3 linked regions of the Gemmatirosa kalamazoonensis genome follow. The protein of the gene in region 1 interacts with the protein of each later gene in a pairwise test. Links are inferred from orthologs where the notes say so. Each region holds a gene or a part of one and is shown in the gene's direction. Other genes may lie near its edges. The genes, in order: rlmN, J421_RS34570 and ftsZ.

Region 1 (9,289 bases):
TCGAGAGGGCGCGTCGCTCACGCGCCGGCGGGTCGCGCAGTCAGCGCGGACGGCCGCTCAGAGGGACGTGCACGGGTATTTCGCGATCGCATACGAGAGGTGGGAATGTAAGGCCCGGGCCGGGCCCGGGGTAGCGGCGCGCTTGCATCGCCGGAGCCCGTCGGATAGTCTCAAGTCGATGCGCCACATGCTCTTCGCCGCCTCGTTCGGGGCCGCTCTGTGCCTCCGGACGGTGCCGGTGAACGCGCAAAGCGTGCCGTCCGGGAGCCCCGTTCCGGGGCGCGCCCTGCTCGACTTCCCACTCGGCACGGTCGGCGAGATCCCCGCGCTGTCGAACGCCGGCGGCGGCGGCCTGTTCAACCCGGCGGCGATCCTGCCCCTGCACCCGGTGCGGCTCAGTGCGGCCGTCGCGGCGCTCAGCGCGACCGAGACGCGCGGCGTGGACGGCCAGGTGGGCACCGTCGTCGCGACCCGCGGGCTCACCGCGTTCGGCGTCGGGCTCGCGCGCATGAGCGTCGGCGGCCTCGATCGCACGGGCGACAGCGACCCCACGGTGCTCGGCTCCATCCCATACTACACGTCGGTCGCCTCGCTGCTCGCCGCGCACCGATTCGGTGGCGCCGCCAAGCGCCGGCTCGTGGTCGGCGCGGCGGCGCGATATCGCTCGGGGACGTCCGACACGGTCACGGCGAGCACCGGCGCGCTCGACTTCGGCGTGATGGCCGACCACCTCGGCGGGCATCTCGACCTGCGGGTCGCCGCGGCGACGTACCTGCTGCGGCCGTTCAACCAGGGCATCGAGCGCCCGGGGCTGCACCTCGGCGCCGACGCGCGGGTCGCCGGCCCGGACGATGCGCAGGAGGTGCGCATGGGGCTCGCGACCGACGTCACGCGGGGCGCGACGCGCGAGACGGGGCTCTACGCGAGCGGCCGGTGGCGCTTCGCGGAGGCGCGCGCGGCGGTCGCGAAGGCGAACGACTTCCAGAGCTCGCAGACGCGCACGCGGCTCGGGGTCGCGTTCCGCGGAACGCGCTTCGCGGTAGGAGTCGCGCACGAGGGGAGCGACCCCGGGTTCGGCTCCATCTGGCAGTTCTCCTTCAGCACGCAGATCCGATGAGGCACGGGACGCGATGAGCGTCGAGCTACCGATGTTCGACGGTGGGTCGGAGGCGGACGGCGCCGCGGCGTCGCGTCCGCGGGGCGTGCCCATCCCGACGCACGGCCCGGGCGGTCGGTTCAACCTGCTGAACCTCGCGCCCGCCGAGGCCGAGCGCGTCGTCGCGGAGTTCCTGCGCGAGCGCGGGCACCCCGCGTACCGCGCGCGCCAGATCGTGCCGCGCCTGTGGGAGCGGCCGGTGCGCGCGTTCGACGAGATCACCGACCTGCCGAAGGCGCTGCGCGCGGAGCTCGACGAGCACTTCGAGCTGCCACGGCTGGAGTGCACGGCGCGTCAGCGATCGAGCGACGGCACGCAGAAGTTCCTGTTCCGGCTCACCGACGGGCAGGCCGTGGAGACGGTCGCCATCCCCGACGCGGACCGCCTCACGTTCTGCATCTCGTCGCAGGCGGGATGTGCGCTGAAGTGCTCGTTCTGCGCGACGGGCGTGATGGGCTTCGCGCGCAACCTGCAGCCGTTCGAGATCGCGGGACAGGTGCGCGAGCTCGCGCTGCTCGATCCGCCGCTCGTCGCGACGAACATCGTGTTCATGGGCATGGGCGAGCCGCTCATGAACTGGAAGGCGGTCGACCGTGTGCTGTCGATCCTGAACGACCCGAAGGGGTTCGGCATCGGCGCGCGGCACATCACGGTGTCGACGGTCGGCGTGCTGCCGGGCATCGTCGCGCTGGGCGAGCGCCCGGAGCAGTTCCGCCTCGCACTGTCGATCCACGCGCCTAACGACGCGCTGCGCGCGACGCTCATGCCGGTGAACACGAAGTACCCGCTCGCCGAGGTGATCGCGGCGGCGAAGGAGTTCGATCGCCGCGTGACGTTCGAGTACGTGATGCTCGGCGGGGTCAACGACCGGCTCGAGCACGCGCGCGAGCTGGCGGCGCTCGCCCTGGACTGCCGCGCGTTCGTGAACCTGATCCCGCTGCACCCGGGCGGCGCGGTGGGATTCGTGCCGACGCCGGCGAACGAGATCGACCGCTTCGCGCGCGAGCTGCGCGAGCGCGGCGTGGAGGTGGCGGTGCGCAAGAGCCGCGGCGTGGACATCGCCGCCGCGTGCGGGCAGCTACGGGTCGAGCGTCTCGGCCGGCGGGCGCCACGAACGGCCGACCAGCACGGTGAGATCCAGGTAGCGTGAGCTGTCGGGGCGCGACTCCACGCGCGCCCCGCCCATCGCCTTCGCCGCGCGGCGCGCCCAGTCGGGGTGGCCGCTGCGATCGAGCACCAGCGAGCTGTCGATTCGGTCGCGCGTGGTGCCGATCTCCACGACGTCGAACCCGCGGTCGCGCAGCCAGCGTGTCGCCCGGCGCGCGAGGCCGTTGATCGTCGTCGCGTTCACGACCTGCACGCGCACGCGCACCCCGCTCGGCGCACGGGCCGTGGAGTCGTCGGGGATCTTCGGCGCCGGCGGTGTGGTGTCGGCGCGGGTCGCGCGCGACGCCTCGCGCTTGGTCCAGCGCGACGCGGTGCCCCACGCGAGCACGCCGAGCAGCAGCAGGGCGAGGATCCAGCGGCCGATCTTCATCGCGTCGCGCTCAGCGCACGGAGTTCCAGAAGCTCGCCGTCTCGGGGAAGATCTCGAGCCCCTCGCGCAGCGACCACTCGATCCGCATGCGCACGACCTGGCGCAGCACGCCGTCGAAGTCGCGACCGACGAGCGCGGCGAGGAACGCGCGGTCGGTCGCCGCGAACTTCCGCCCCGGCTCGAGGAAGTCGGCGACGTAGAGCGCGCGCCCCACGCGTCCCCACCGCGCCGACCCGATGGTGTGCCACCGCACCGCGTCGAGCACCTCGGTGCGCGTCTCCCCTTCGCGCTCGAGCATCACCGCCGCCGCGGGACCGTGCAGCAGCTCCGTGGGCGACTCGTGGTCGCCGGTGAGGTCCCGCAGCAGCGCCTCGGGCGCATCGCGCAGCGCGTCGTGCCAGGCGCCCGCGTCGCGCATGGCCGCGGCCTCGCCCTCGTCGCATGCGATGACCGGCGCCCACTGCGCGAGCAGTGTGGTCACTCGCTTGATGTGCGCGAGGCGCTTCTCGCCGACCTGCGCCCACGCGGGGAGCGCGAGGTGCACGTCGTGGGACGTCGTCGGACGGCTGTTGGTGTCGGTCACGGAATCGGATCCTAACGCGGCGAGCTCGCGACGCCACCAGTCGCGCGACGCGATGCCGGGGTGCGGCAGCGTGAGACGCAGCGTGCTGATGGCGCGCTCGCCGTACCTCACGATGTCGCAGTCGAGCGGACGCGGCCCCCACCGCACCTCGCGCCGGCGGTCGCGCCCCGCGCGACGCTCGACGTCGTGCAGCGCATCGAGCAGCGCCTCGGGCCCGAGCGAGGTCTCGACGAGCAGCATCTGGTTCAGGAACGGCCCCTGTTCCACCGGACCGTGTGGAGCGGTCTCCTCGACGTCGGTGGCGGCGACGACGCGCGTGTCCGGGAGTCGCGCGATCTCGTCGCGCGCGAACGCGAGGTGGGCCGCGCGGTCGCCGAGGTTGGAGCCGAGCGCCACGTAGGCCTGCTCCACGCTCACGACGCGCGCTCGCGCTCCAGCACGACCTCGGCGTGGTCCAGCGGCGCACCGAGCGGCACGTGCGGCTTGCGCACCGCGATGCGCGCGCGCGCCACGCCGTCGAGCGCGAGCGCGCCGTCGCACACGTCGTGCGCGAAGTCCTCGAGGTACCGGATCTCCGCGCCACGAACGCGCGCCGACACGACGTCGTGCAGCGCGCGGTAGTCGAGCAGCGGCGCCGCCCGCGACGCGTCGTCGCGCCACACCGTGATGTCGACCTCCAGCGGCTGCGCGATCTCGCGCTCGTGCGGCAGGATGCCGACGAGCGCGTGAAAGCGGAGGCCGCGCAGCGAGACGGCGAGCGAGTCGCCCATCGCGCGCCGGTCAGCCGTCGAGCGCGGTGCGCATGTCGCGCACGAGCGTGAGCGCGCGCTCCACGCTCTCACCCGCCGCGCGCACGAGGGCGCTGCCGACCGCGATGCCGTCGGCGAGCTTGCCCACCTCGGCGGCCTGCTCCGGGCGCGAGATGCCGAAGCCGACGCAGATCGGCAGCGTCGTCGCGCCGCGCAGCCGCTCGATCGTCGCGGGCAGCGTCGCCGGCATCGTGCTCCGCTCGCCCGTCACGCCGAGTCGGCTGATGAGGTACACGAAGCCCGAGCCGTGGCGCGCGATCTCCGCCATGCGATCGGCCGGCGTCGTCGGCGCGACCAGGCGCACGAACGCGAGCGAGCCGCCGCCGAGCCACGCCTCACGCTCCGGGTCCGCGCCGACCGGAAGGTCCGTCACGAGCACGCCGTCCAGGCCTGCGTCGACCGCGCGCTGCAGCACGTCGCCGCCCGAGGCGATGAGCGGGTTGAGGTACGTGAACAGCACGGACGGGATGCGCGGCTTCACGCGTGCGACCAGGTCGAGCGTGCCGTCGAGCGTCATGCCCGCCTCGAGCGCGATCTGCGACGAGCGCTGGATCACCGGGCCGTCGGCCAGCGGGTCGGAGAACGGCACCCCGACCTCGACGATGTCGGCGCCGGCGTCGGCGAGACCGGCGAGCAGCTCCGCCGAGCGCGCGGCGTCGGGATGGCCGGCCGTGATGTACGCGACGAGCGCCTTGCGACCACTCGCGCGCAGGCTCGCGAACTTCTCGTCGATCGCGTTCGTGCGCGCGAAGCCGTTAGGCGTCACGAGCATGCGTGCTTCGATGCCCACCTCCAATCGCTCGCCGCCGCCGGTCAGCTCGTCGCCCGGTGTGCCGGAAGTCGCGGTCATCGGCCGTTCTCCGTATCGATGTCGGGCAGGTCGCCCATCTCGCTCACCTGCGCGACGTCCTTGTCGCCGCGGCCGCTCAGGCAGATCAGCACCGGCTCGTCCGACTTCCACCGCCCGCACTGCTGCTCCACCCACGCGATCGCGTGCGACGTCTCGAGCGCGGGGATGATCCCCTCGAGTCGGCTCAGCAGCGTGAAGCCGCGCAGCGCGTCGGCATCGGTGACGGCGACGTACTCGGCGCGCTTGCTGTCCTTCAGGAACGAGTGCTCGGGGCCGACGCCCGGGTAGTCGAGCCCCGCCGAGATCGAGTGGGCCGGATGCACCTGACCGCCGGCGTCCTGCAGCAGGTAGCTCAGCGAGCCATGCAGCACACCGGGCGTGCCGCGGGTGAGCGACGCGGAGTGGCGCTCCGAGTCGAGCCCCTCGCCCGCCGCCTCGACCCCGACCAGCTCGACGTCGCGGTCGTCGACGAAGCCGGCGAAGATCCCCATCGCGTTCGACCCACCGCCGACGCACGCGACGACCGTCTGCGGCAGCCGCCCCGCGCGCTCGAGCATCTGCGCGCGCGCCTCGCGCCCGATCGTCGCCTGGAACTCGCGCACCATGCGCGGATACGGCGCCGGGCCGACCACGGAGCCGATGATGTAGTGGCTCGTGTCGACGTTCGTCACCCAGTCGCGGATCGCCTCGCTCGTCGCGTCCTTCAGCGTGCGCGTGCCGCTCGTCACCGGCTCGACGGTCGCGCCCATGAGCCGCATGCGCCACACGTTCAGCGCCTGCCGCCGCATGTCCTCCTCGCCCATGTAGACGACGCACTCGAGGCCGTAGCGCGCGCACACCGTGGCCGTGGCGACGCCGTGCTGCCCCGCGCCCGTCTCGGCGATGATGCGCTTCTTCCCCATGCGCTGCGCGAGCAGCACCTGGCCCACCGTGTTGTTGATCTTGTGCGCGCCCGTGTGGTTCAGATCCTCGCGCTTGAGCCACACCGGTGCGCCCACGCGCGCGCCGAGTCGCGGCGCCGCGGTGAGCGGCGACGGCCGGCCGACGTAGTTGCGCAGCATGTCGTCGAGGTCCGCGCGGAACGCGGGATCGCGCAATGCGGCGTCGAGCGCCGCCTCCAGCTCGTCGAGCGCGGGGACGAGCGTCTCGGGCACGTACCGGCCCCCGAAGGCGCCGAAGCGATCGTTAGGCGCGGCGGCCGTGGCCGCGTCGATGGGCGTCGTCACTGCGAGCTCACTGAGATGGTGTACCGGGCTGCGTGCGCGGCGCGACCGCCGCGGCGCCCTGTGCGAACGCGCGCATGAGCGCGTGGTCCTTCTGCCCCGGCGCCTCTTCCACCCCCGACGACACGTCGACGACGTCGGGGTGCATCGCCTCGGCGGCACGCGTGACGTTCCCCGGCGTGAGCCCGCCCGCGAGCACGAGCCGCGTCGCGCCACGTACCGCAGCGGCCGCGTCGTGCAGCGCGAGCCAGTCCAGCGCCACGCCCGTGCCGCCGAGCTTTCCGTTGACCTTCGCGTCGAGCACCACCGCATCGGCGGCGGCGAACAGCTCGGCCGCGTTAGGCGGCAGCGCGGCGCCCTCCACGCGGAGCACCGCCCACACCTCGCGCCCCGTCGCCTCGCGCACGCGCTGCACGTGCTCCGGCGTCGGGTCGGCGTGAAGCTGCACCGCGTCGAGGCTCGCCTCGCCCGCCAGCTCCGCGATCTCCGACGGCGACTGCGTGCCCATGACGCCGACGCACCGCGGCACCGACTGCCACGACAGCGCCGCCGCCGCGCGGCCGGCCGAGAAGATCTGCGCGGCGCTCGCGGAGCTGACGAGTCGCGGCCCGCCGGCGAAGATCGCGCCGAGGTACCGTGCGCCGAGTCGCGCGCCTTCCGCCGCGTCCTGCAGGCGGGTGAGGCCGCAGAACTTCACGGCCGGGCCGCGCCGCTCCACCGGGCGCCCGATCATGCCGCCACCGACGCGCGTCGGCCGACGCGTGCGACGGAGGCGAGCGCGCGCACCGCGGCGGTCGGATCGGCGGACGCGGAGACGCTGGAGCCGACGAGCACGGCGTCGGCACCGGCCGCCGCGGCGCGCTCGACCTCGGCCGACGTGCTCACACCGCTCTCGAACACCGCGACGCGGTCGGGCGGGATCAGCGGCACCAGCCGCTCGCCGGTCGCGAGGTCGATGGCGAGCGTCTCGAGGTTCCGGTTGTTGACGCCGATTACTGCCGCCTCGGTCGACAGCGCCGTCTCCAGCTCGCGCTCGTCGCGCACCTCGACGAGCACGTCGAGGCCGACGTCGGCGGCGAGCGCGGCGAGCGCGCGAAGCTGGGTCGGGCGCAGCGCGCGGGCGATGAGCAGCAGCGCGCTCGCGCCGAGGACGCGGGCCTCGATCACCTGCGCCGGGGCGACGTGGAAGTCCTTCTTCAGCAGCGGAACGGACACCGCGTCGCGGGCGTCGCGCAGGTCCGCCTCGCTGCCCCCGAAGCGCGTCGGCTCGGTGAGCACCGAGAGCGCGGCGGCCCCGCCGGCGGCGTAGGCGCGCGCCTGGTCGGCGGCGGAGAGGCCCGGGGCGATGTCGCCCTTCGACGGCGAGCGGCGCTTGATCTCGGCGATCACGCCGACCGACGCGCGTCGCAGCGCACGGGCGAACGACGGGACGAGGGGCGCGTCGGCGGCGAGCCGCTCGAGCTCACCCGCTCGGGGCTCGAGCGCCCGGCCGCGGCGCTCGGCCTCGTCGACGAGCATGCCCAGGGTGCCGGTGGGGGGCGTCCAGTGGGAAAAATCTTGCACTTCGGCCGCTGTTCGGCTAACGTGAATTCGGCAGATGTTCGGGCAACGTCCGATCGCGCGTCCGCGCCGAACGTACCCCACCGGATCGAGGAATCCCATGCCGCTCACCAAGCGCCAGCGCGAGATCCTGACGTACCTCGGCAGCTACTCCGAGCGCAACGGCTACGCGCCGAGCTTCGAGGAGATCGCCGAGACGTTCAACTATAACTCTCTGGCGACCGTTCACGAACATCTGACCAACCTGGAACGGAAGGGCTACATCAAGCGCAGCTACAACGAGAGCCGCGCGATCGAGATCCTGCCCTCGGACACGTTCCCCCGCGCAGTCGAGCTGCCGCTGCTCGGCGCCGTCGCGGCCGGCATGCCGATCGAGGCCGTCGCCTCCGGCGAGACGCTCGCGGTGCCCGAGTCGTTCCTCCGCAAGTCGGGCAGCCACTACGTCCTGAAGGTGCGCGGCAACTCGATGATCGACGCGCACATCTCCGACGGCGACTTCGTCATCGTGAACGAGCGCCACAACGCCGACAACGGCGAGATGGTCATCGCGATGACGAGCGGCACCTCGGCCACGGTGAAGAAGTTCTACCGCGAGAAGGACGGCCGCATCCGCCTCCAGCCGGCGAACGAGACGATGGAGCCGATCTACGTCTCGGAGAACGACATCACGATCGAGGGTGTCGTCGTCGGCGTGCTCCGCCGCTACTGACCGACCACGCGTCGACGTATTCGGGGCGCCCCGCTTCGGGGCGCCCGTCGTGTTTTCGGATCAGGCGTCGCCGTACGCCGCTCGCATCCGATCGAGCGCGCGGAGCCCGTCGCCACGCTCCAGCGCGCGCCTCGCCGCGCCGATCCCGTCCGCGTAGCTGTCGGCGATCCCGGCCACGTAGAGCGCGGCGGCGGCGTTGAGAACCACCGCCGCCTGCGCGCCCGCCGGTCCGCCGCCGGCGAGCACCTCGAGGATCACGCCCGCGTTCTCCTCCGGGCTGCCGCCGGCGAGGTCGGACTCGCGCACGCCGGCGAAGCCGTGCTCCGCCGGGTCGATCGTCCACGCCTCGGGCGTCGCGCGGCCACGGCGCACCTCGAGCACGCGCGTCGGGCCGAGCGGCGAGATCTCGTCGAGGCCAGGCTCGCCGTAGACGACCATCGCGTGCACGCTGCCTAACGAGGCCAGCGCGCCGGCCATCAGCGGCAGGCGGCCGACCTCGGCCACGCCCACCACCTGCCGCCCCGCCGACGCCGGGTTCGCGAGCGGGCCGACCATGTTCATCACCGTGGGAATGGCGAGCTCGCGCCGCACCGGACCGACGTGGCGCATCGCGGGGTGCATGGCCGGAGCGAACATGAACACGATGCCTGCCTGGTCGAGCACGCGGCGCATGCGCTCCGGCGGGCAGTCGATCGGCACCCCGAGGGCCTCCAGCACGTCGGCGCTTCCGGACCGCGTCGTGTTCGACCGGTTGCCGTGCTTCGCCACCCGGGCGCCGGCGCCGGCGGCCAGCAGCGCCGCGGCGGTGGAGATGTTGAACGTCTGCACCGTGCCGCCGCCGGTGCCGCACGTGTCGACGAGC
Region 2 (9,750 bases), on another replicon or contig:
CTGCCGCGAGGGGATGATCGCGCCGCCGTACTCGATCCACGCCTCGGCGTCGTCGGTGCGGAAGCGGATGCCCGACGTGCGGCCGAACGCGATCTGGATGGCGTAGTGCGCGTGCACCGGCACCACGGCGCCGCCACGCCCGATCACCATGCAGCCGCCGTCCCACGGCACGAAGTGCCCCCGATACGGCGCCGCGCTGCCGCCTGCGTTGCCCATGCGCGCTCCCGATTCGTCGCCGCTCCGATTCTATCCCGCGGCGACGGAACGAACAACGCGCCCGCTCAGACGACGACCGCGCGGTCGACGCCGCGCAGCACCTGTTGGGCGACGTACGCCGCGTCCGCGCCGACGCCGCCGACGAGCGAGGAGGTCATGCGGTGCTGGAAGCGCAGTCCGACGAAGTAGAGTCCCGGCGCGTCCGTCGCGACGCCGCGCCGATGCCGCGGGCGCCCGTCCTCGTCGCAGATGGGCAGGTCGATCCAGTCGTAGTCCGGCAGGAAGCCGGTGCACCACACCACGACGCGCGGGTCGAGCACCGTGCCCTCGCACACGGGGAGCCCCCCGCGCTCGTCGGTGACGCGCCCGACGCGCGTGACGCCCGCATCCACCAGCGCGCGCTCCGGGATACCGATCAGCGCGTCGCCGCCGCTCCGCGCCCGCGCCCGCAGGCGGCGGCCGAGCCGCGTGTCGAGCGTGGCGCGCGTCATCATCGGCCAGATCCAGTCGAACAGGTCGCGGCCTAACAGTCGGCGCGGGAGGTGCCCCGTGTCGCGTCCGGCGAGCCACACCTTCCGGAACCGCGCCAGCTCGAGCGCGATCTGCGCACCCGAGTTGCCGGCGCCGACGACGAGCACCGGGCCGTCCGGCAGATCGAACGGGCTGCGGTACTGGCTCGAGTGGAGCTGGTGGATGCCCGGCGAGAGCCGCGTCGAGACGTTAGGCACCACGGGCCGCTGGAACGGACCGGTCGCCACCACGACGTGGTCGGCCTCGAACCGCGTGTCCCCCGCGTACGCGACGTAGCGGTCGCCGTCCCACGCGAGCGACTCGACGCGCGTCGCGTGGCGGATGGGCAGGTCGAACCGCTCCGCGTAGCGCTCCATGTAGTCCGCCACCTCGTCCTTGTCGGGGAGATGCGTGGGCGGGGCGGGGAAGACCATGCCGGGGAGCCCGCTGTACGCGGCGGGCGTGAACAGCCGCAGCGAGTCCCACCGCCGCCGCCACGCGTCGCCCGTGCGTCGCTCGGCGTCGAGGATCACGAAGTCGGCGTCGCGCGCGGCGAGATGATGGCCGACGGCGAGCCCCGCCTGCCCACCGCCGATGACGAGGGTCTCGTAGCGCTCCACGCGCGCGGCGGGGCGGAGATAGGGGTGTGCGGACGGGCGCATGCCGGCGGCTCCGGGACGTGTTGGGGTGGATGGCCTAACGGAACGCCGCGCTCAGGCCGCGCAGCCGGACTTCGGCACCTGGTAGTCGCACCGGCAGCTGCCCGGCGCGCACGACATGGCGCCGCGTCCCGCGCGCACGCACCGCCAGCACTGGGCGAGGTCGTCGTGCGCCTCGGGGAGGCCGAGCACGCGCGACGCGATGCGGCCGCCGCCGGGCACGAGCCCCTTCAGCGCCGCGCGGCCCGCGACGTCGAACGACAGCTCGGCGATGCTCACGAAGCCCGCCTTCCGGATGCCGGCGCCGGACGCGTGGTTCTCCGGCGCGTACGCGATCCAGAACCGCTCGGCCGGCGACGCGTCCGACGTGTCGCGCGACTCGTGGCGCACGATCGCGTCGAGCAGGCGCGGATAGATCCCGAGACCGCGGTGCGCCGCGAGCGTGACGAAGTTCCACAGATAGCGTTCGCCGCTCGGGATGCCGAAGCTGGAGCCGAGCTCCCCGATCTCGGCGCTGCGCGTCGCGACCCAGCCCCACGCCGCCGGCGTGCCGTCGTGCCACGCGACGTAGGCGCGATGGCCCGCCGCGAAGCGACGCGTCATCTCCTCCGGCGTGCGTCCCTGCATGGACGCCATGAACTCGGCGTCGTCCTCGCGTCGCACGAGGAGTCCCGGCAGCGGCTCGATGCTCGGCACGGGATCGCGACGATGGCGGGCGGCGAAGGGCATGGGGTGGTCCTCGGTCGGCGTGGCGCGCGATGGGGCGGGAACGCGCCTCACGGTACCGATCCACCACGCTCGCCGGCTTGAACGCAGGGGCTGACCTGCGTGCCGCCCCGTCAGGTCGCCGAGCAGCACTCCAGCACGAGACCGCGCAGCCATCGGTGCGCCGGGTCGGCGTGCAGCCGCGGATGCCAGAGCAGCGACACCGTCACCTCCGGCGACGGGAACGGCAGCGCGAAGCTGTGCATGCCCGCGCGCAGAACGCCGGTGTGCCGCTCGGGGACCGTCGCGATCAGATCGGATCCACGGGCGAGGGCGAGCGCCGCCGCGAAGCCGTCGACGATGGTGACGACGCGGCGCTCGATGCCTAACGGGGTCAGCGCCTCGTCGATCAGCCCGCGCTCCGATCCGCGCCGCGACACGGCGACGTGCCCGCCGGCGGCGTAGCGCTCCGCCGTCGGCTCGCTCTCGCTCAGCGGGTGTCCGGCGCGCACGGCGCCGACGAAGCGGTCGTGGAACAGCACGCGCGCGCGCAGCTCGGGACCGGTCGACTCCTCCACCACGCCGGTCTCGAGGTCGACCGAGCCGTCGCGGAGCGGCGTGCTCTCCTTGTCGGGCTTGCCCACGAAGCGCAGGCGCACGCCCGGCGCCTCCGCGACGACGCGGGCGACGAGTCCGGGGCCGAAGCTCTCCACGAACCCGTCGCTCGTGCGCAGCGTGAACGTCCGAACGAGGCTCGCGAGCTCGAGGCGCTCGGCGGGACGCAGCACCGCCGCGGCGTCCTCCACGACTCGCCCCACCCGCTCGCGGAGCTCCAGCGCCCGCGGCGTCGGCACGAGCCCTCGCCCGGCCCGCACGAGCAGCGGGTCGCCCGTCGTCGCGCGCAGCCGGGCGAGCGCGCGGCTCATGGCCGAGGGGCTGAGGCGCAGGCGCCGAGCGGCGCGGGCCACGCTCCCCTCGGTCAGCAGCACGTCGAGGGTGACGAGGAGGTTGAGGTCGGGGCGCGCCATCGGCCGAACATACCACGCGCGCGGCGAGATGTGGCGCCGCGTGCACGAATGACGTGCAACTCGTGCGCGTTCCGCCTCGGCTCGGACGGGCCTACCCTGCGGACGACTCCACTGCCGGAGTCGCTCTCCCGGAGGCTCCTTGCACACACTCGTCGACACCCCGCGCGCGGAGCGGTTTCCCGCCGTCGGCTGGGCCCTCGCCAGCCTGTCGCTGTCCACGCTGCTGTCCGCGCTCGGCACGAGCGTCGCCAACGTCGGCCTGCCGACGCTCGCCCGCGCGTTCGGCGCATCGTTCCAGGCCGTGCAGTGGGTCGTCGTCGCGTACCTGCTGGCCGTCACGACGCTCGTCGTCGGGGTCGCGCGGCTCGGTGACCTCGTCGGCCGGCGACGGCTGCTGCTGGCCGGCATCGCCACGTTCACCGCGGCCTCGCTGCTGTGCGGCCTCGCGCCCACGCTGCCGGCGCTGATCGCGGCGCGGGCCGCCCAGGGGCTCGGCGCGGCGGTCATGATGGCGCTCACCATCGCGTTCGTGCGCGACACGGTGCCGGACGCGCGCACCGGCAGCGCGATGGGGCTGCTCGGCACGATGTCCGCGCTCGGTACCGCGCTCGGTCCGTCGCTCGGCGGCGTGCTGATCGCCGGCGCGGGCTGGCGGGCGCTGTTCCTCGTCGACGTGCCGTTAGGCATCGTCGCGCTGCTGCTCGCGTACCGGCACCTGCCCGCCGTCGGACGCACGCGGACGACCGACCGCACCGCGTTCGCCCGCGCCGGGTCGGCGTTCCCGTCGATGCTGCGCGATCGGGTGCTCGGCGCGAGACTCGTGTCGAACGCGCTCGTCTCGACGGTGATGATGGCGACGCTGGTGGTGGGGCCGTTCCACCTCTCGCGTGCGCTCGGCCTGACGCCGGCGCTCGTCGGCCTCGCGCTGTCGGTCGGTCCGCTCGTCACCGCGGCGGCCGGCGTGCCCGCGGGTCGCGCCGCCGACCGCTTCGGCACGCGCGTGGCGACGCTCGTCGGACTCGGCGCGATGGCGGTCGGCGCCGCGCTCGCGTGCGCGTCGCCCGTGGCGTTAGGCATCCCCGGCTGGGTCGGCCCGATCGCCATCGTGACCGTCGGCTACGCGCTGTTCCAGACCGCGAACAACACGGCCGTGATGGCGGACGCGGAGGCCGGACAGCGCGGCGTCGTCGCGGGCTTGCTCACGCTGTCGCGGAACCTCGGCCTCGTCAGCGGCGCGTCCGTCATGGGCGCCGTGTTCGCGCTCGCCTCGGGCGCGACGGACGTGGCGACGGCGCCGCCCGCCGCGGTCGCCACGGGCATGCGCGTCACGTTCGGCGTCGCGGCCGCGCTGATCGTCGTCGCGCTCGCGGTCTCGGCGTCGGCACGCGTGCGTCGCGCACCGGTGGCGCGGACCTGCGCGAATGCGGCCTAACGGCCGTGCCCTCTGGCGATGACGCGCTCCCACCTGCACCCTTCGACACCCCGCCCAGTCCTCGCCACTTCTCCTCCGGCCGAGCGTGTCTCCGTCCCGTCCCGCACGCCTCGCGTTGCTGTCCAGCGCCGCACCGGAGCGCTCGCCGGGGCTGCTGGAGACCAAGCTCTACGTGCCGCGGTCGCGCGCCGATCTCGTCGCGCGCCCCAGGCTGGTCGGGCGGCTGCGGCACGGCGCGGCGGGCAAGCTCACGCTCGTCGTGGCGCCCGCGGGCTTCGGCAAGACGACGCTGCTCGCCGCCTGGCTCGCGGAGTCGGCCGACCGCGCCGGCTGGGTGTCGCTCGACGCGACCGAGAACGACCCCGCGCTGTTCTGGGCGTACGTCGTGAGAGCGCTGCAGCAGGTGGATCCGACCGTCGGCCGGCACGCGCTCGTGGAACTGCAGTCGCCCCGACCGCCGGCGATCGAGACGATCCTCACGTCGCTCATCAACGACGTCGATGCCGTCGACGACGACTGCATGCTCGTGCTCGACGACTACCACGTCGTCGACGCCGCGCCCATCCACGCCGCGGTGGCGTTCCTGCTCGATCATCTCCCGCCGCGGATGCACGTCGTCGTCGCCAGCCGCGCCGAGCCGCCGCTGCCGCTCGCGCGGCTGCGGGCGCGCGGCGAGCTGACCGAGCTGCGCGCCGCCGACCTGCGGTTCACGCCGGACGAGGTGTCGGCCTACCTCAACGAAGTGATGGCGCTGGGCCTCACCACGACCGACACCACGACGCTCGAGCGGCGCACCGAGGGCTGGATCGCGGGGCTCAAGCTCGCCGCGCTGTCGATGCAGGGGCGTGAGGACGTGCGCGCGTTCGTCGACGGGTTCTCCGGCGATCACCGTTTCGTCGCCGACTATCTCGTCGACGAGGTGTTGAGCACGGAGCCCGACCACGTGCGGCGGTTCCTGTTAGGCACCGCGATCCTGAGCCGGCTCAGCGGCCCGCTGTGCGACACCGTCACCGGCGAGCACGGATCCCAGGCGCTGCTCGAGAGCCTGGAGCGGCGGAACCTGTTCGTCGTCGCGCTCGACGATCGGCGCGAATGGTTCCGCTATCATCATCTCTTCGCGGACGTGCTGCAGACGCACGCGATGCGCGAGGATCCCGAGCGTGCGCGTGCGTCGCATCGCCGCGCGAGCGCGTGGTTCGAGCACGCCGGCGCGTCGGCCGACGCCGTTCGCCACGCGTTCGCCGCCGAGGACTGGGAGCGCGCGGCGCGGCTGCTGGAAACCGCGTGGCCGGAGAAGGATCGGAGCTACCAGTCCGCGCAGTGGCTGGGCCGGGTGAAGTCGCTCCCCGACGCCGTGGTGCGCGCGAGGCCGGTGCTGAGCATGGGCTACGCGTGGGCGCTGCTGAACGGCGGCGAGCTGGAGGCGGCCGAGCCGAGGCTGCGGGACGTGGAGCGGTGGCTCGCCGCGACGAACGGCGCGGAGATGATCGTCGACGACGAGGCGCGATTCCGGACGCTGTCCTTCGAGCTCGCGTCGGCGCGCGTCTATCTCGTGCAGGCGCGCGGCGACGTGCCCGGGACCGTGGAGCACGCGCGGCGCGCGCTCGACCTGACACCGTCGGGCGACGCCGCGGCGCGCGCGACCGCCACCGCGCTGCTCGCGCTCGCGCACTGGGCGCACGGCGACCTCGAAGCGACCTACCGCACGTTCTCCGACGCGCTCGCGCTCATGCGCGCGGCGGGCCACGCGCTCGACGCCATCCGCGGGACCTTCGTCCTCGGCGACGTGCGGGCGACGCAGGGCCGTCTTCGCGAGGCGGCGGCGATCTACGAGGACGGGCTGCGGCAGGCGGCGCACACCGCGACCGCTCATGCCGAGACGGACGAGCTGCATCTCGGCCTCAGCGAGCTGCATCGCGAGCGCGGCGACGTGGAGGCGGCGTTGGGCCACCTGCGCACGATCGCCGCGTCGGCGGAGCAGCGCGCGCACGCGGGCAACCGGCAGCGGTGGTGCACCGCGATGGCCCGCGTGCGCGAGTCGTGCGGCGATCCGTCGGGCGCGCTCGCGCTGCTCGACGAGGCCGCGTCGCACGACGTCCGCAGCCCGATCCCGCGGGTGCGCCCGATCGCCGCGATGAAGGCGCGTGTCTGGCTCTCGCAGGGAAGGCTGGCCGAGGCGATGGAGTGGGTCGCGCAGCGCGGCCTGACGGTGCGCGACGATCTCGCGTACGCGCGCGAGTTCGAGCACGTCACGCTCGCGAGAGTGCTCATCGCCCGACACGAGACGGGCGCGGACGAGCTTTCCGCGCACGACGCCGTGCGGCTGCTCGAGCGCCTGACGGACGCGGCGGAGGCGGGCGGACGCACGGGAAGCGTCATCGAGACGCTCGCGCTGCAGTCGCTCGCCCATCGCGCGCTCGGCGACGTGCGCGGCGCGCTCCGTCCGCTGGAGCGCGCGCTCGCGCTGGCGGAGCCCGCGGGCTACCTGCGCGTGTTCGTCGACGAAGGGCGGCGCATGCGCGACCTGCTCCGCCACGCGGCCGCCCGCGGCATCGGCGATGGCGAGTACACTCGGCGGCTGCTCGCCGCGTTCGACGCGCCGGCGCCGTCCGAAGCGGCTCCCGCACCGATCGCGGACGTCGGGCCCGGCCAGGCGCTCACGACGCGCGAGCTCGAGGTCCTGCGTCTCATCGCGGCGGGGCTGCGCAACCAGGAGATCGCAAATCAGCTCTCCATCAGCCAGGCGACGGTGAAGCGTCACGTCGCGAACGCGTACGCCAAGCTCGGCGTGGGGCACCGGACGGAGGCGCTCGCGCGGGCGAAGGAGCTGCGGCTGCTGTAGCCGCGGCGGGTCTACACCCCCCGACTACACCCCCCTCTGCACCTTTCGGTCGATTCGACGGGCGGGCGACTCCCGCAGCTTGGCTGGCGTCGGGACCACACACCACGCCAACACGGGAGCCGCCGCCATGACCGCTCGCTCGCTGTTCACCGCCGCGCTGGCCTGCACGATCGTCAGCCCCCTCGCCGCGCAGACCGCCGAGTCGCACGCCAAGCAGTCGCGGTGGGAGCTTCTCGTGCCCACCGGGACCATGCTGCCGACCGGTGCCCAGCGGGACGCGATCAAGCGCGGCAACATGAACGCCGTCCAGCTCTCCTACGTCGTGCGCCCGACGCTCGCCGTGACGGCCACCGTCGGCTGGGCGCGCAGCCGCGACGTCGCCGCCGCCTCGCAGCCGAAGCTCGACGTGTTCACCTATGACGTCGGCGCCGAAGCGCGCGCCCCGCGGTGGATCGCGGGCCACGGCGTGACGTTCGCGCCGTTCGCGGGCATCGGCGCGGGCGCGCGGAGCTACGACTATCGCAGCCTGGACGTCGACGCGCGGCACGACGTCGCGGCGTACGGCGCCGTCGGCGGCGAGATCGGCGTGCGCCGCATCCGGCTGCGCCTCGAGACGCGCGACTACGTGACCGGCTTCAAGCCGTTGAACGGTCCCGGCGCCGCGGACGCGCGCAACGACCTCGTCGTGATGGCCGGGCTGCGCCTGGTGCGGCGATGAGCGCGCGCGCCATGCCGGTCTCCAACCGCGCCGCGTGGCGCGTGCCGGCGCTGCTGGTGGTGTTGAGCCTCGTGCCGGCTGCGGCCGGCACGGCCAGGCTCGTCGAGCTGGCGCGCGGTGCGGCCGTCACCGTCGAGAACGCGCGGTTCTTCGCGCACCCGCTGCCGGTCGTGCTCCACGTGTTCGCCGTGATCCCGTTCAGCATCCTCGGCGCGTTCCAGTTCGCGCCCGCCTTCCGTCGGCGGCATCGCGGCTGGCACCGCGCGGCCGGGCGCGTGCTCGGCGTGTGCGGGCTGGTGGCCGCGCTCACGGGGCTGTGGATGGCGCAGTTCTATCCGTGGCCCGCCGGCGACGGCGTGGGCGTCTACCTCGAGCGCCTCGTGTTCGGCTCGGCCATGGTGGCGTCGATGGTGCTCGCGCTCGACGCGGTGCGCCGCCGCGACTTCGCGGCGCACGGGGCGTGGATGACGCGCGCCTACGCGATCGGCATGGGCGCCGGCACGCAGGTGCTGACGCACCTCCCGTGGGCGCTGCTCGCGCACGGCAAGCCGAGCGAGCTGCCGCGTGCGGTGATGATGGGCGCCGGCTGGGTGATCAACGTCGTCGTCGCGGAGTGGATCATCCGACGCGGACGGCGGCGCCTCGCTCATGAGCCCCGAGGTGCCGCTCGGCTTCCAGCAGCCGTGAGGGGGCCCGCGTGACGCCCTGTTGACGGGCCAGTGACGGGCCCCGCGCATCGTGACGGCATGATCATTCTCACCGCCGCCGACTGCGAGCGCCTCATCCTCGCACTGCTCGATAATCAGCCGCTGAGCGCGGAGGACCGCCGCGCCCTCATCCTCGAGCTGGTCGCCGCGCGCCGCCGCGCGCTCGACCATTCCGCGTCGAATCCGGCCGACGAGCTGCCGTCGCGGGATCCTCCGCGACGACGGTGGACGTTCGTGACGGAGGCGCGAGGATGAGACACTCCACGCTCACGACGACGGCGCTCCGCGTGCTGCTCGTGCTCGCGGCGGGCGCCGCCTGCGACCGCTGGATGGCCGGCGGCGCGACGTATCGCGTCGGGCACGACATCGTGGTGTGGCACCAGCCGCCCGCGCACCCCGGCGGGTTCCTGCCGTGGGCCTTCCGCGTCACGACGCCGCGCGCCGGCGAGACGTACGTCGCGCTGGAGCGCGTCGGGTCGGACCCGCAGGTCCTCGCCGAGGCCCCACTGCCGTCGGGGGCGAAGTGGGTGCCCCTCACCCTGGACGTCGACCCGCAGCGGCGCGCGGTCCTGCGCGTGGGAACGCGGACCCGGTTCGACGTGGCGGCGCCGCTGCCGCTCTGCTGCGACGGCCCGAGCCGGTTCGTGGCCAACCCGAACGTGCTGCCGCAGGACTCGGTCGGGGCGATCGTGCTGCAGTACGCGATCTCCGAGCGCCTGGCGGCGAGCGACTCAGGCTCGTTCGCGACGGCGCGGCGCGTCGAGGGGGCGAGCTACCTCCGCCTGCGCTTCGGCGTGCGGCGCTGAGCCGCTCGCGCCGCGCCGGAGGGAGAGCGGGGCACCGGTAGTCGCGGGTAGGGGCGCGCTGTAGCTTGTGGCGACAGCTTCGTCCGTTTCTCCCCGTCGCCGTCCATGCCCGCATGCGAACGATCCT
Region 3 (9,321 bases), 300 kb from region 1 along the record:
TCGTGCTGTTCGTCGCCGCGCTCGCCTCGTCGCCATGGTGGGTGCCACGCGCGCTGTCGCGGCTGGCGTACTTCCGTGTGCGTCGCGTCGAGATCGACGGCGCACGCTACGCGCCGCCCGCCGAGCTGCTGGCGCGGCTGAAAGTGGACACGACGTGGTCGGTGTGGACGGATCTCGACGCGCTCGGTCGGCGCGTGTCGCGGCATCCGCTCGTCGCGAGCGCGCGTGTCGAGCGTCATCTTCCGGGCACGCTGCGCGTCGTGGTCAGCGAGCGCGTGCCGGTCGCGATGACGCCGTCGCGCGACGGGCTCGCCGTGCTCGGCGCCGACGGCCGCGTGCTGCCGATCGATCCGAGCCGCGTCGGCGGTGTCGACGTGCCCGTCGTCGCGTCGCCCGACGCGGCGGCGCTGCGCGTGCTCGACGCGCTGCGGCGCGAGGCGCCGGTGCTCTACGCGCGCGTGAGCGAGCTGCGGCGCGTGGGGCGCGACGAGCTGCGGCTCACGGTGATGCCCGAGCGCGGCGACACCGTGGGACAGGCGCCGTTCCTGCTGCGCGTGTCGCCCGACGTGACGCCGGCGCGGCTCGCCGATCTGCTTCCGGTCGAGAGTGACCTGGCGCGACGCCGCGTCCGCGTCTCCGAGATCGATCTCCGCTATCGTGATCAAGTGATCGCCAGACTGCCATGAAGACCGAACGAACCGTCGCGGGGCTCGACATCGGATCGGGAAAGACGGTCGCGGTGATCGCCGAGATCGTCGGCGAGCTGCCGAAGCGGCCGGGAATTCGCGTGCTCGGTGTCGGCGAGGCGCGCACGACCGGCATGCGCCGCGGCGTCGTCACCGACATCGAGGAGACGACGCGCTCGGTGCGCCGCGCGCTCGACGACGCCGAGCGGATGGCCGGCGTGCAGGCGGACTCCGCGTTCGTCGGCATCGCGGGCGAGCACGTGCGCGCGATGACGAGCCAGGGCATCGTCGCCGTCGCCGGCGCGGAGATCACGAAGTCCGACGTCGATCGCGTGAACCAGGTCGCGCGCGTGCAGCCGCTGCCGCAGGATCGCGAGCTGCTGCATGCGATCCCTCAGGAGTACAGCGTCGACCGTGGCGGCGGCATCCAGGACCCCGTCGGCATGACGGGGATGCGCCTCGAGACGGAGATGTACCTCGTCACGATCGGTGCGTCGCCGGCGACGAACCTGCGCAAGAGCGTGGAGCGCGCGGAGTGCAAGGTGCGCGAGCTCGTGCTCGAGCCGCTGGCGAGCGCACTCGCCGTGCTCACCGAGGACGAGAAGGAGCTCGGCGTGGCGCTCATCGAGCTCGGCGCGGGCTCCACCGACGTCGCGGTGTTCCACGAGGGGAAGATCCGTCATCTCGCGACGATCGCGTTCGGCGGCGCGCACGTGACGAACGATCTCGTGCACGGACTCGGCGTCACGCAGCACGATGCGGAGCAGCTGAAGGAGCAGTTCGCGGTCGCGTACGAGTCGCTCGTCGACCAGAAGGAGATCATCGCGCTGCCGGCGACGGCGACGCACGGCGAGCGGCAGATCCCGCGCGAGCTGATCGCGCACATCGTGCACCAGCGCCTCGACGAGATCTTCGACCTCGTGCAGCGCAGCGTGCAGGGCGCGTCGTATGGTGGTCGGCTGAGCGGCGGCGTGGTGCTGACCGGTGGCGGTGCGGCGATGCCCGGCGTCACCGAGCTGGCGAGCGACGTGTTCGGCACGACGGCGCGCGTGGGCACGCCGGGCGAGCAGGTGACGGGGCTGCGCGAGTCGGTGGAAGGACCGGGCTACGCGACGGTGCTCGGGCTCGCGCTCTACGGCGCGTCGCGCGTGGCGATCGGCGGTGCGCCGCAGAAGAAGCGCGTCACGATCGAGACGCCGGGCGTCGACAAGTGGGCGCAGCGCGTGAAGCTGTGGCTTCAGGACTTCTTCTGAGCCGTGCGACGCGCAGCGGCGTTCCTAACGCGCGGCGTGAAAGCGCGCGGAACTCTTGTCAAGTCCGACACGTTGGCGCGGCGGGCGTCACGCTGGCAGCCGGACCGCGCGGGTGGCGCGGCACACCGATCGCGCTGTGTCGGACGTCACACCGACGCGCGGTTGCGTCGCCCGCTGTTGTGGAAAACGCGTGACGGCGCTAGACATCATTTCGTCGCTTTCCGCGCAGCGGGTGGCGACATGGCAGCGGCGGCGAAACGTGTTATATTCGCTCCCTGCCCGAGTCACGACACCGGCCGCGCCTCCCACCTGCGTCAGCCGCGCGTGACTCGCGAAGACCCGGCAGCTCTCTCTCCCGGCTTCGTTCTTTCCCCGTCCACACGCAGCACACTCGGAGTCGTGCCCGCATGATCTTCGAATTCGAGGAGAGCGCCACCCAGAACGCCCGCATGAAGGTCGTGGGCGTCGGCGGGGGCGGCGGAAATGCCGTCAACCGGATGATCGACGAGCACCTCGAGGGGGTCGAGTTCATCTCGGTGAACACGGACGCGCAGGCGCTGCTCAGCTCGAAGTCCGACGTCAAGATCCAGATCGGGAAGAAGCTCACGCGGGGACTCGGCGCCGGCGCGCGTCCGGAGATCGGGCGCCAGGCGATCGACGAGAGCCGCGACGAGGTGCTGCGCGTGCTGCAGAACGCCGACCTGGTGTTCATCACGTGCGGTATGGGTGGTGGAACGGGTACCGGCGCGGCGCCGGTCGTGTGCGAGCTGGCGCGCGAGGCCGGGGCGCTCACCGTCGGCATCGTCACCAAGCCGTTCCTGTTCGAGGGCCGTAAGCGCATGCGGCAGGCGGAGCAGGGCATCGCCGAGATGCGCAAGCACGTCGACACGATGATCGTCGTGCCTAACGAGCGGCTGCTCGCCGTCGTCGGCAAGGGGATCCCGTTCCAGGATGCGCTGAAGAAGGCCGACGAGGTCCTGCTGCACGCGACGCAGGGCATCAGCTCCCTCATCAGCGTCACCGGTCTCGTGAACGTCGACTTCGCCGACGTGCGCACCGTGATGCAGAACGGCGGCTCGGCGCTCATGGGCACCGGAATGGGCCGCGGTGAGAACCGCGCCACCGAGGCCGCGCAGCAGGCGATCTCCTCGCCGCTGCTCGACAACGTGTCGGTGTCGGGCGCGACGGGCGTGCTGGTGAACATCACCGGCGGCAACGACCTGACGCTCGGCGAGGTGCACCAGATCAACGAGATCGTGCACGACGCCGTCGGCGACGACGCGGAGATCATCTTCGGCGCCGTGCACGAGCCGGCGATGCAGGGGGAGATTCGCGTCACGGTCATCGCCACGGGCTTCGACCGGCAGCTGCAGGTCGGCGGCGTGGGGATGGAGGCGTCGCGCAACTCGGGTGCGCAGAACATCATCCCGTTCACCCGCGACGGACGCGACCGCGCCCCGGCCGGCGCCCGTGTCGTGGCGCCGCGCACCGCGCCGGCGATGGAGGCGGCGCGTCCGCGCACGACCCCGCTGTCCGCGCCGCTCAACCCGGCGTCCGACCGCACGCCGCAGGACCTGAACGACATGGAGATCCCGACGTTCATCCGTCGGCAGATGGATTGACCGGATCGCTGCGGTCCCCGGTTCGCCTCTCCGCCCGCGGGCGCGCTCGTGACGAGTGCGCCCGCGGTTCGTCACATAGGGAACGAGTCGGCGGCGCGGCCCCGCCGGTCCTCGGTAAGTCGCGCCGCCGTGAGGTGTTGCGGGTGGTCGTACCGGGCATTAGGCTCTGCGGCTGACCGGAGCCTTCCACGCCCACGTACGTCGCGTCTCCCCCCGAGAGCTCCCTGGTGAACGACACCAAGTCGCACGCCGCCCCCCCGGCGCGACATCCCCTCCGCCTGCCCGCCGCGCCTCGGACCGCGCGGGGGCGCCCAACGATCGCCGCCTCCGCCGAGCCCGCGCCGTGACCTACGTGGTCGTGGCCGGCGCCGCCGCCGCGGCCGTCTACTTCGCGCCGCAGGCCCCCGCCGCGCGCCCCGTGACCGACCTCGCCGTGAACGACGCGGCGACCGAGGTCGCGCTCCCCGTCACCGCGCCGGTGGCGCCCGCGTGGCGGGAGCGCGTCGACACGCTCGGCCGCGGCGAGACGCTCGTGTCGGTGCTGCAGCGCGCCGGCGTGAGCCGCGTGCTCGCCGCGCAGGCGCTGCGCGCCGCCGGTGAGGCGACGTCGCTGCGCGCGGGCATCAAGGTGACGACGGTCGCGCGCGCCGGCGACTCGCTGCCGCAGGAGATCACGTACAAGCCCGCCGTCGACCGCGTGGTGCGCCTCCGCTATCTCGCCGGCGCGTGGCAGCGCATGGAGGAGAAGCTCGCGTGGCGCACCGACACGCTCGTGGCCCGCGGCGCGATCCGCTCCAGCCTGCACGACGCGCTGCACGCCGCGCTCGGCGACCGGCTGCCGAGCGCCGAGCGCTCCGAGATCGTGTGGAAGCTCGCCGACATCTTCGAGTACCGCGTCGACATGGACCGCGACCTCCAGCCGGGCGACTCCGTGCGCCTGCTGCTGGAGCGGAAGGTCGATCCGGAAGGGAAGCCGACCGAGGCGCACATCCTCGCGGCGAGCATGACGGTGAGCGGCAAGGAAGTCGACGCCATCCGCTTCGAGCGGCGCGGCGGCAGCACGACGTTCTTCGATCAGTACGGCAAGTCGCTGCGCGCCGCGTTCCTCCGCGCGCCCGTGGAGTTCCGCCGCATCTCGAGCGTGTTCGGCATGCGCAATCATCCGATCCTCGGCGAGTGGAAGATGCACAAGGGGACGGACTACGCCGCGGCCGCCGGCACGCCGGTGCGCGCGATCGGTGAGGGGACCGTCGCGTACGCGGGGTGGAAGTCGGGCTTCGGCAACGTCATCGAGGTTAGGCACTCGAACGGCTACGTGAGCCGCTACGGCCACCTGCGCGGCTTCGCGAAGGGCGTGCGGCGCGGCTCGTTCGTCGCCATCGGCAAGACGATCGGCTACGTCGGCATGACGGGGCTCGCGACCGCGCCGCACCTGCACTTCGAGATGCTCGTCGACGGCGTGCAGCGCGACCCGCGCAAGGCGCTGCGCGACAAGATCGCCGATCCGATTCCAGCGCGTGAGCGCGGCGCGTTCGCGGCGCTCCGCTCGCGTCTGTTCGCCGCGCTCGATCTGCGCGCACCGTCGGCCACGACGCGAGTCGCCGACGCGAACTGACCACGCGCACGTCGACCGATGCACGGGCGGCGCGTCGATTGCACTCGCCGCCCGTCGTGACGATGGAATCCCCGACAGGCGACGTCGGCTGAGCGCGTGAGCGTCTGGCTCGCCGCCGCCGCGGCCGGACTGGTGCTCGCCGCGCTGTCGTATGCGCGGCGCTCGTCGCCCGCGCTCGGGCCGCGACTCGCGCTCGCCGTGCTGCGCGCGCTCGCCGTGACGCTGCTCGCCGCGCTCGCGCTCGACGCGCCCGCGGGACGGTCACGCGCGCCGTCCGCGGTCGTGGCGCTCGACGTGTCCGCGAGCTGGACGCGCGGCGGCGACGTCGACGCGTTCCGCCGCGCGCGCGACGTCGCGCGCGCGCTCGGCGGCGACACGCTGTGGGCGATCGGCGACTCCGCGCGCCCGCTGCGCGGCGACGACGCACCGCACGACGCGCGCTCGTCCATCGCGTCGCTCGCCGAGCGCGCGGCGGCATCGGGGCGCGTGCTGCAGCTCGTGACCGACGGCGAGATCGACGACGCCGCCGCGCTGCGCGGCGTGGCGCGCGGATCGCGCGTGCGCGTGGAGTCGCCGCGTCGCGGGCCGGATGCCGCGGTGACGTCGATCGACGCGACACGCCTCGCCGCCGCGACCGACACGATCGACGTGCGCGTGTCGCTCGCCGCGGACGCCGCCGGTGCGGCGCCGGGCACGCTGCGCGTCGACGTCGCCGGACGCTCGAGCGCGCAGACGAGCGTCGCACCGCTGCCCGCGTTCGGCGAGCGCACGGTGTCGATGCGTCTGCCGCTCGCCGGGCTCGCAGGCTCGGTGCCGCTGCGCGCCGTCATCGCGGCCGCGGGTGATCGCGAGCCGCGCAACGACACGCTCGCCACGACGCTCGACGTGAGCGCGGCGCCGGCGGCGGTGTTCGTGAGCTCCGCGCCCGACTTCGACGCGCGCGGCATGCTCGCCGTCCTGCGCGGCGCGCTGTCGCTGCCGACCCGCGCGTATCTGCGCGTCGCGCCGGGACAGTGGCGCGTGGAGGGGACGCTCGCGCCGGTGGACGAGGCGGAGGTGCGGCGCGTGGCGCTGAGCGCGGGCGTGCTGGTGCTGCACGGCGACACCGCGGTATTCGGCGCGCCGCGCGCGGCGACGCGCGGCGCGCTGTTGCTCTTTCCGACGGCGCCGGCCGCGCCGGGCGCCGCGCCGGCCGCGGAATGGTACGCGTCGGATGCGCCGGCATCGCCGGCCGCGGCCGCGCTCTCCGGCGTCGCGTGGGACAGCCTGCCGCCGTTGGATCTCGGCGGAGGCGCGCTCGCCGGCGCGGAGTTCGACGTGCTGCGGGCGCGGCTCGCCCGCAGCGGCGCGCCGCGCGCCGTGATCGTCGGCGCCGAGCAGCCGCGGCGCGTGATCGTCGTCGGCGCGACGGGGTTCTGGCGCTGGCAGTTCCGCGGCGGCGCGGCGGCCGACGCATTCACGGGGCTGTGGGGCGGCATCCTCGACTTCCTCGCCGCGGGGCGCGGCGACGTGCGCGGCGCGGTCGTCGCCGACGCGGTCGTGCGCGCGGGAGAGCCGATCCGGTGGCGGCGCGGCGGTGCCGACTCGCTCGTCACGGCGGTGCTCAGGCGGCGCGGCGCGGCGAGCGCCGACACGGTGCGGCTGCACTTCGGCACGCGCGGCGAGCCGGTGACGAGCGCGCCCCTCGCCCCGGGCACGTACGACGTCACGGTGCCGGGCGGTGGCGCGCTGCTCGTGGTGAACGTCGCGCGCGAGCTGCTGCCGCGGCGCGCCACGGTCGCGTCGGGCCCCGTGGGCAGCGGGCGCGCGGCCGACCTCACGCCGCGGCTACGCGACTTCGGGCTGCTCTACGCGCTGGCGCTGGCGCTGCTCTGCGCGGAGTGGTTGCTGCGGCGCCGGTGGGGCCTGCGATAGCGTGGAGCGGGGAGCGTGGAGGGTAGAGTAGATTTCTCCACGCTCCACGCTCCCCGCTCCACGCTAACCGGCTCGGTCGATGGCTCTGCTGTTCAGAAAGGAAGGCGACGCGCCCAAGAAGTCGCTCTGGCAACGCATCAAGGACGTCGCGAACGCCGACGTGGGGGTGATCCTCCGCGGCGGCGTGAAGGACGGCTCGCTGGAGCAGCTCGAGGAGGTGCTCCTGGCGTCCGACTTCGGCGTCGCGACGACGCTGAAGCTCGTCGACCAGATCGGCGGCTATGCGCAGCGCGGCCTCATTCGCACCGAGCCGGAGTTCCAGGACGCGCTGCGACGCCTCGTGGAAGCGGAGCTGCGCGAGGGGAACAGCGACCCGTCGCTGAAGCTCTCGGCGTCAAAGCCGACGGTGATCCTCGTGATCGGCGTGAACGGGGCAGGGAAGACGACGTTCATCGGCAAGCTCGCGGCGCGGCTGCGCAAGCAGGGAAAGACCGTCCTGCTCGGCGCCGGCGACACGTTCCGCGCCGGCGCGATCGACCAGCTGCGCGTGTGGGCCGAACGCGTGGGCGCGGAGTTCGTGGGCGCGAAGGCGGGCGCCGACTCGGCGGCCGTCGCATTCGACACGATCGACGCGGGCATCGCGCGCGGCGTGGACGTCGTCATCATCGACACCGCCGGCCGTCTGCACACGAGCGCGGGGCTCATGGAGGAGCTGAAGAAGGTCGCGCGCGTGATCGCGAAGCGGATCCCCGACGCGCCGCACGAGACGCTGCTCGTGCTCGACGGCACCATCGGGCAGAACGCCGTCGTGCAGGCGCGCACGTTCACCGAGGCGGTGCCCGTGACGGGGCTCGTCGTGACGAAGATCGACGGCACCGCGAAGGGCGGCATCGTGGTCGCCGTGCACGAGGAGCTCGACGTGCCGGTGAAGTTCCTCGGCACGGGGGAGAAGGCGGGCGACCTGCACGCGTTCGACCCGGCGCAGTTCGCGGAGGAGCTGGTGGAGGCGTGACGGCGGCGTGACGCGTCGGGCCGACGTTCGACAGGATGAACAGCGGACACACGACATGACCGTTGCTGTTCGTCTTTGACAGGATGAACAGGACGGACAGGATGAGAACCAACGACAGCAGCACTGCTTTTCTTGTTGGTGTTCATCCTGTCCGTCCTGTTCGTCCTGTCCACACGGCAAGCACCGGCGTCCTGTTACTCGTGCCTCGGCGTTCGTCCAATCCCCCGCGTTAGTCATGTCGGCCCCGCGCCGCGCGCCGTCCGCTCCCCGCGTCACGCTCGACACGCCCGTCACGTACCTCAAGGGCGTCGGTCCGGCGCGCGCGCTCGCGCTCGCGCGACTCGGCGTGCAGACGGCGGGCGACCTGCTGTATCACGTGCCGCACCGCTACGAAGACGCGAGCACCGTGAAGCGCATCGCGGAGCTCGAGCCGGGGATGGACGGCACGGTCATCGGGCGCGTCATCTCGAAGGGCGTGCTGCCGACGCGGAAGGGGCTGCGCGTGTTCCAGGCCGTCGTGCGTGACGCGAGCGGCATGATCGAGGTGTCGTGGCCCGGGCAGCCGTTCCTCGACCGCACGATCGAGAAAGGCGACCTGCTGCTGCTCTCCGGCACCGTGCGCTTCTTCCACGGGCGGCAGCTCCAGCCGCGCGAGTTCGTGAACCTCGGCGCGGAGGAGGAGGGGACCGCCGGCGGGCGCGTGCTCGCGGTGTATCCGGCGACGGAGGGGCTGTCGTTCAAGCAGATCCGCGGGCTCGTCGACGCGCACCTCGACGCGCTGCTGCCGCAGGTCACGGAGTACCTGCCCGCGCCCACGATCGCGCGCGCCGCCGTGCCGCCGCTGCCCGACGCGCTGCGCATGGTGCACCGGCCGACGTCGATCGCCGAGGCGATGGCGGGGCGGGCGCGGCTCGCGTTCGAGGAGCTGCTGTCGGTGCAGATCCTTCACCGACGCGCGAACGCGCTCGCGCGCGAGTCGCGCCACGGCATCGCGTTCCAGAACCGGCGCGACCTCACCACGAAGCTGAAGGCGGCGCTGCCGTTCGAGCTCACCGGTGCGCAGACGCGCGCGCTGCGCGAGATCGTGTTCGACATGACGAGCCCGCGCCGCATGCACCGGCTGCTGCAGGGCGACGTCGGCAGCGGCAAGACGGTCGTCGCGCTGTTCGCCGCGCTGCTCGCGATGGAGAACGGCTGGCAGGCCGCGGTGATGGCGCCG

Evidence for each region.
Region 2: the proteins of rlmN (region 1) and J421_RS34570 interact in binary tests that used the Escherichia coli proteins (3 or more experiments, as listed by UniProt). The link is inferred for Gemmatirosa kalamazoonensis from one-to-one orthologs.
Region 3: the proteins of rlmN (region 1) and ftsZ interact in binary tests that used the Escherichia coli proteins (3 or more experiments, as listed by UniProt). The link is inferred for Gemmatirosa kalamazoonensis from one-to-one orthologs.

What each region holds. Positions count from the first base shown.
Region 1 is NZ_CP007128.1:3,885,703-3,894,991, forward strand. The notes cover bases 437-3,218. They hold rlmN (dual-specificity RNA methyltransferase RlmN), read left to right. Parts: upstream 437-1,130; coding sequence 1,131-2,306; downstream 2,307-3,218. Other genes in these bases: J421_RS16890 (hypothetical protein), read left to right, coding at 437-1,117; J421_RS16900 (LytR C-terminal domain-containing protein), read right to left, coding at 2,235-2,693; folK (2-amino-4-hydroxy-6-hydroxymethyldihydropteridine diphosphokinase), read right to left, coding at 2,704-3,218. In the rest of the region: more of J421_RS16890, read left to right, coding at 188-436; more of folK, read right to left, coding at 3,219-3,693; J421_RS16910 (dihydroneopterin aldolase), read right to left, coding at 3,690-4,046; trpA (tryptophan synthase subunit alpha), read right to left, coding at 4,057-4,935; trpB (tryptophan synthase subunit beta), read right to left, coding at 4,932-6,161; J421_RS16925 (phosphoribosylanthranilate isomerase), read right to left, coding at 6,169-6,891; J421_RS16930 (indole-3-glycerol phosphate synthase TrpC), read right to left, coding at 6,888-7,676; transcriptional repressor LexA, read left to right, coding at 7,819-8,427; trpD (anthranilate phosphoribosyltransferase), read right to left, coding at 8,488-9,289.
Region 2 is NZ_CP007130.1:433,365-443,114, reverse strand. What follows is about bases 4,350-7,592. They hold J421_RS34570 (winged helix-turn-helix domain-containing protein), read left to right. Parts: upstream 4,350-4,665; coding sequence 4,666-7,392; downstream 7,393-7,592. Other genes in these bases: J421_RS29670 (hypothetical protein), read left to right, coding at 7,520-7,592; J421_RS29680 (MFS transporter), read left to right, coding at 4,350-4,550. In the rest of the region: J421_RS29700 (helix-turn-helix domain-containing protein), read right to left, coding at 1-216; J421_RS29695 (flavin-containing monooxygenase), read right to left, coding at 282-1,388; J421_RS29690 (GNAT family N-acetyltransferase), read right to left, coding at 1,440-2,114; J421_RS29685 (LysR family transcriptional regulator), read right to left, coding at 2,225-3,118; more of J421_RS29680, read left to right, coding at 3,258-4,349; more of J421_RS29670, read left to right, coding at 7,593-8,110; J421_RS29665 (DUF2306 domain-containing protein), read left to right, coding at 8,107-8,811; J421_RS29660 (hypothetical protein), read left to right, coding at 8,857-9,072; J421_RS29655 (hypothetical protein), read left to right, coding at 9,069-9,623; J421_RS29650 (response regulator), read left to right, coding at 9,737-9,750. UniProt on the Escherichia coli protein: Positively regulates the transcription of the maltose regulon whose gene products are responsible for uptake and catabolism of malto-oligosaccharides.
Region 3 is NZ_CP007128.1:3,580,920-3,590,240, forward strand. What follows is about bases 1,642-4,455. They hold ftsZ (cell division protein FtsZ), read left to right. Parts: upstream 1,642-2,349; coding sequence 2,350-3,561; downstream 3,562-4,455. Other genes in these bases: ftsA (cell division protein FtsA), read left to right, coding at 1,642-1,939; J421_RS15465 (M23 family metallopeptidase), read left to right, coding at 3,905-4,455. Also shown: J421_RS15450 (cell division protein FtsQ/DivIB), read left to right, coding at 1-686; more of ftsA, read left to right, coding at 683-1,641; more of J421_RS15465, read left to right, coding at 4,456-5,176; J421_RS15470 (hypothetical protein), read left to right, coding at 5,273-7,090; signal recognition particle-docking protein FtsY, read left to right, coding at 7,170-8,102; ATP-dependent DNA helicase RecG, read left to right, coding at 8,338-9,321. UniProt on the Escherichia coli protein: Essential cell division protein that forms a contractile ring structure (Z ring) at the future cell division site. The regulation of the ring assembly controls the timing and the location of cell division.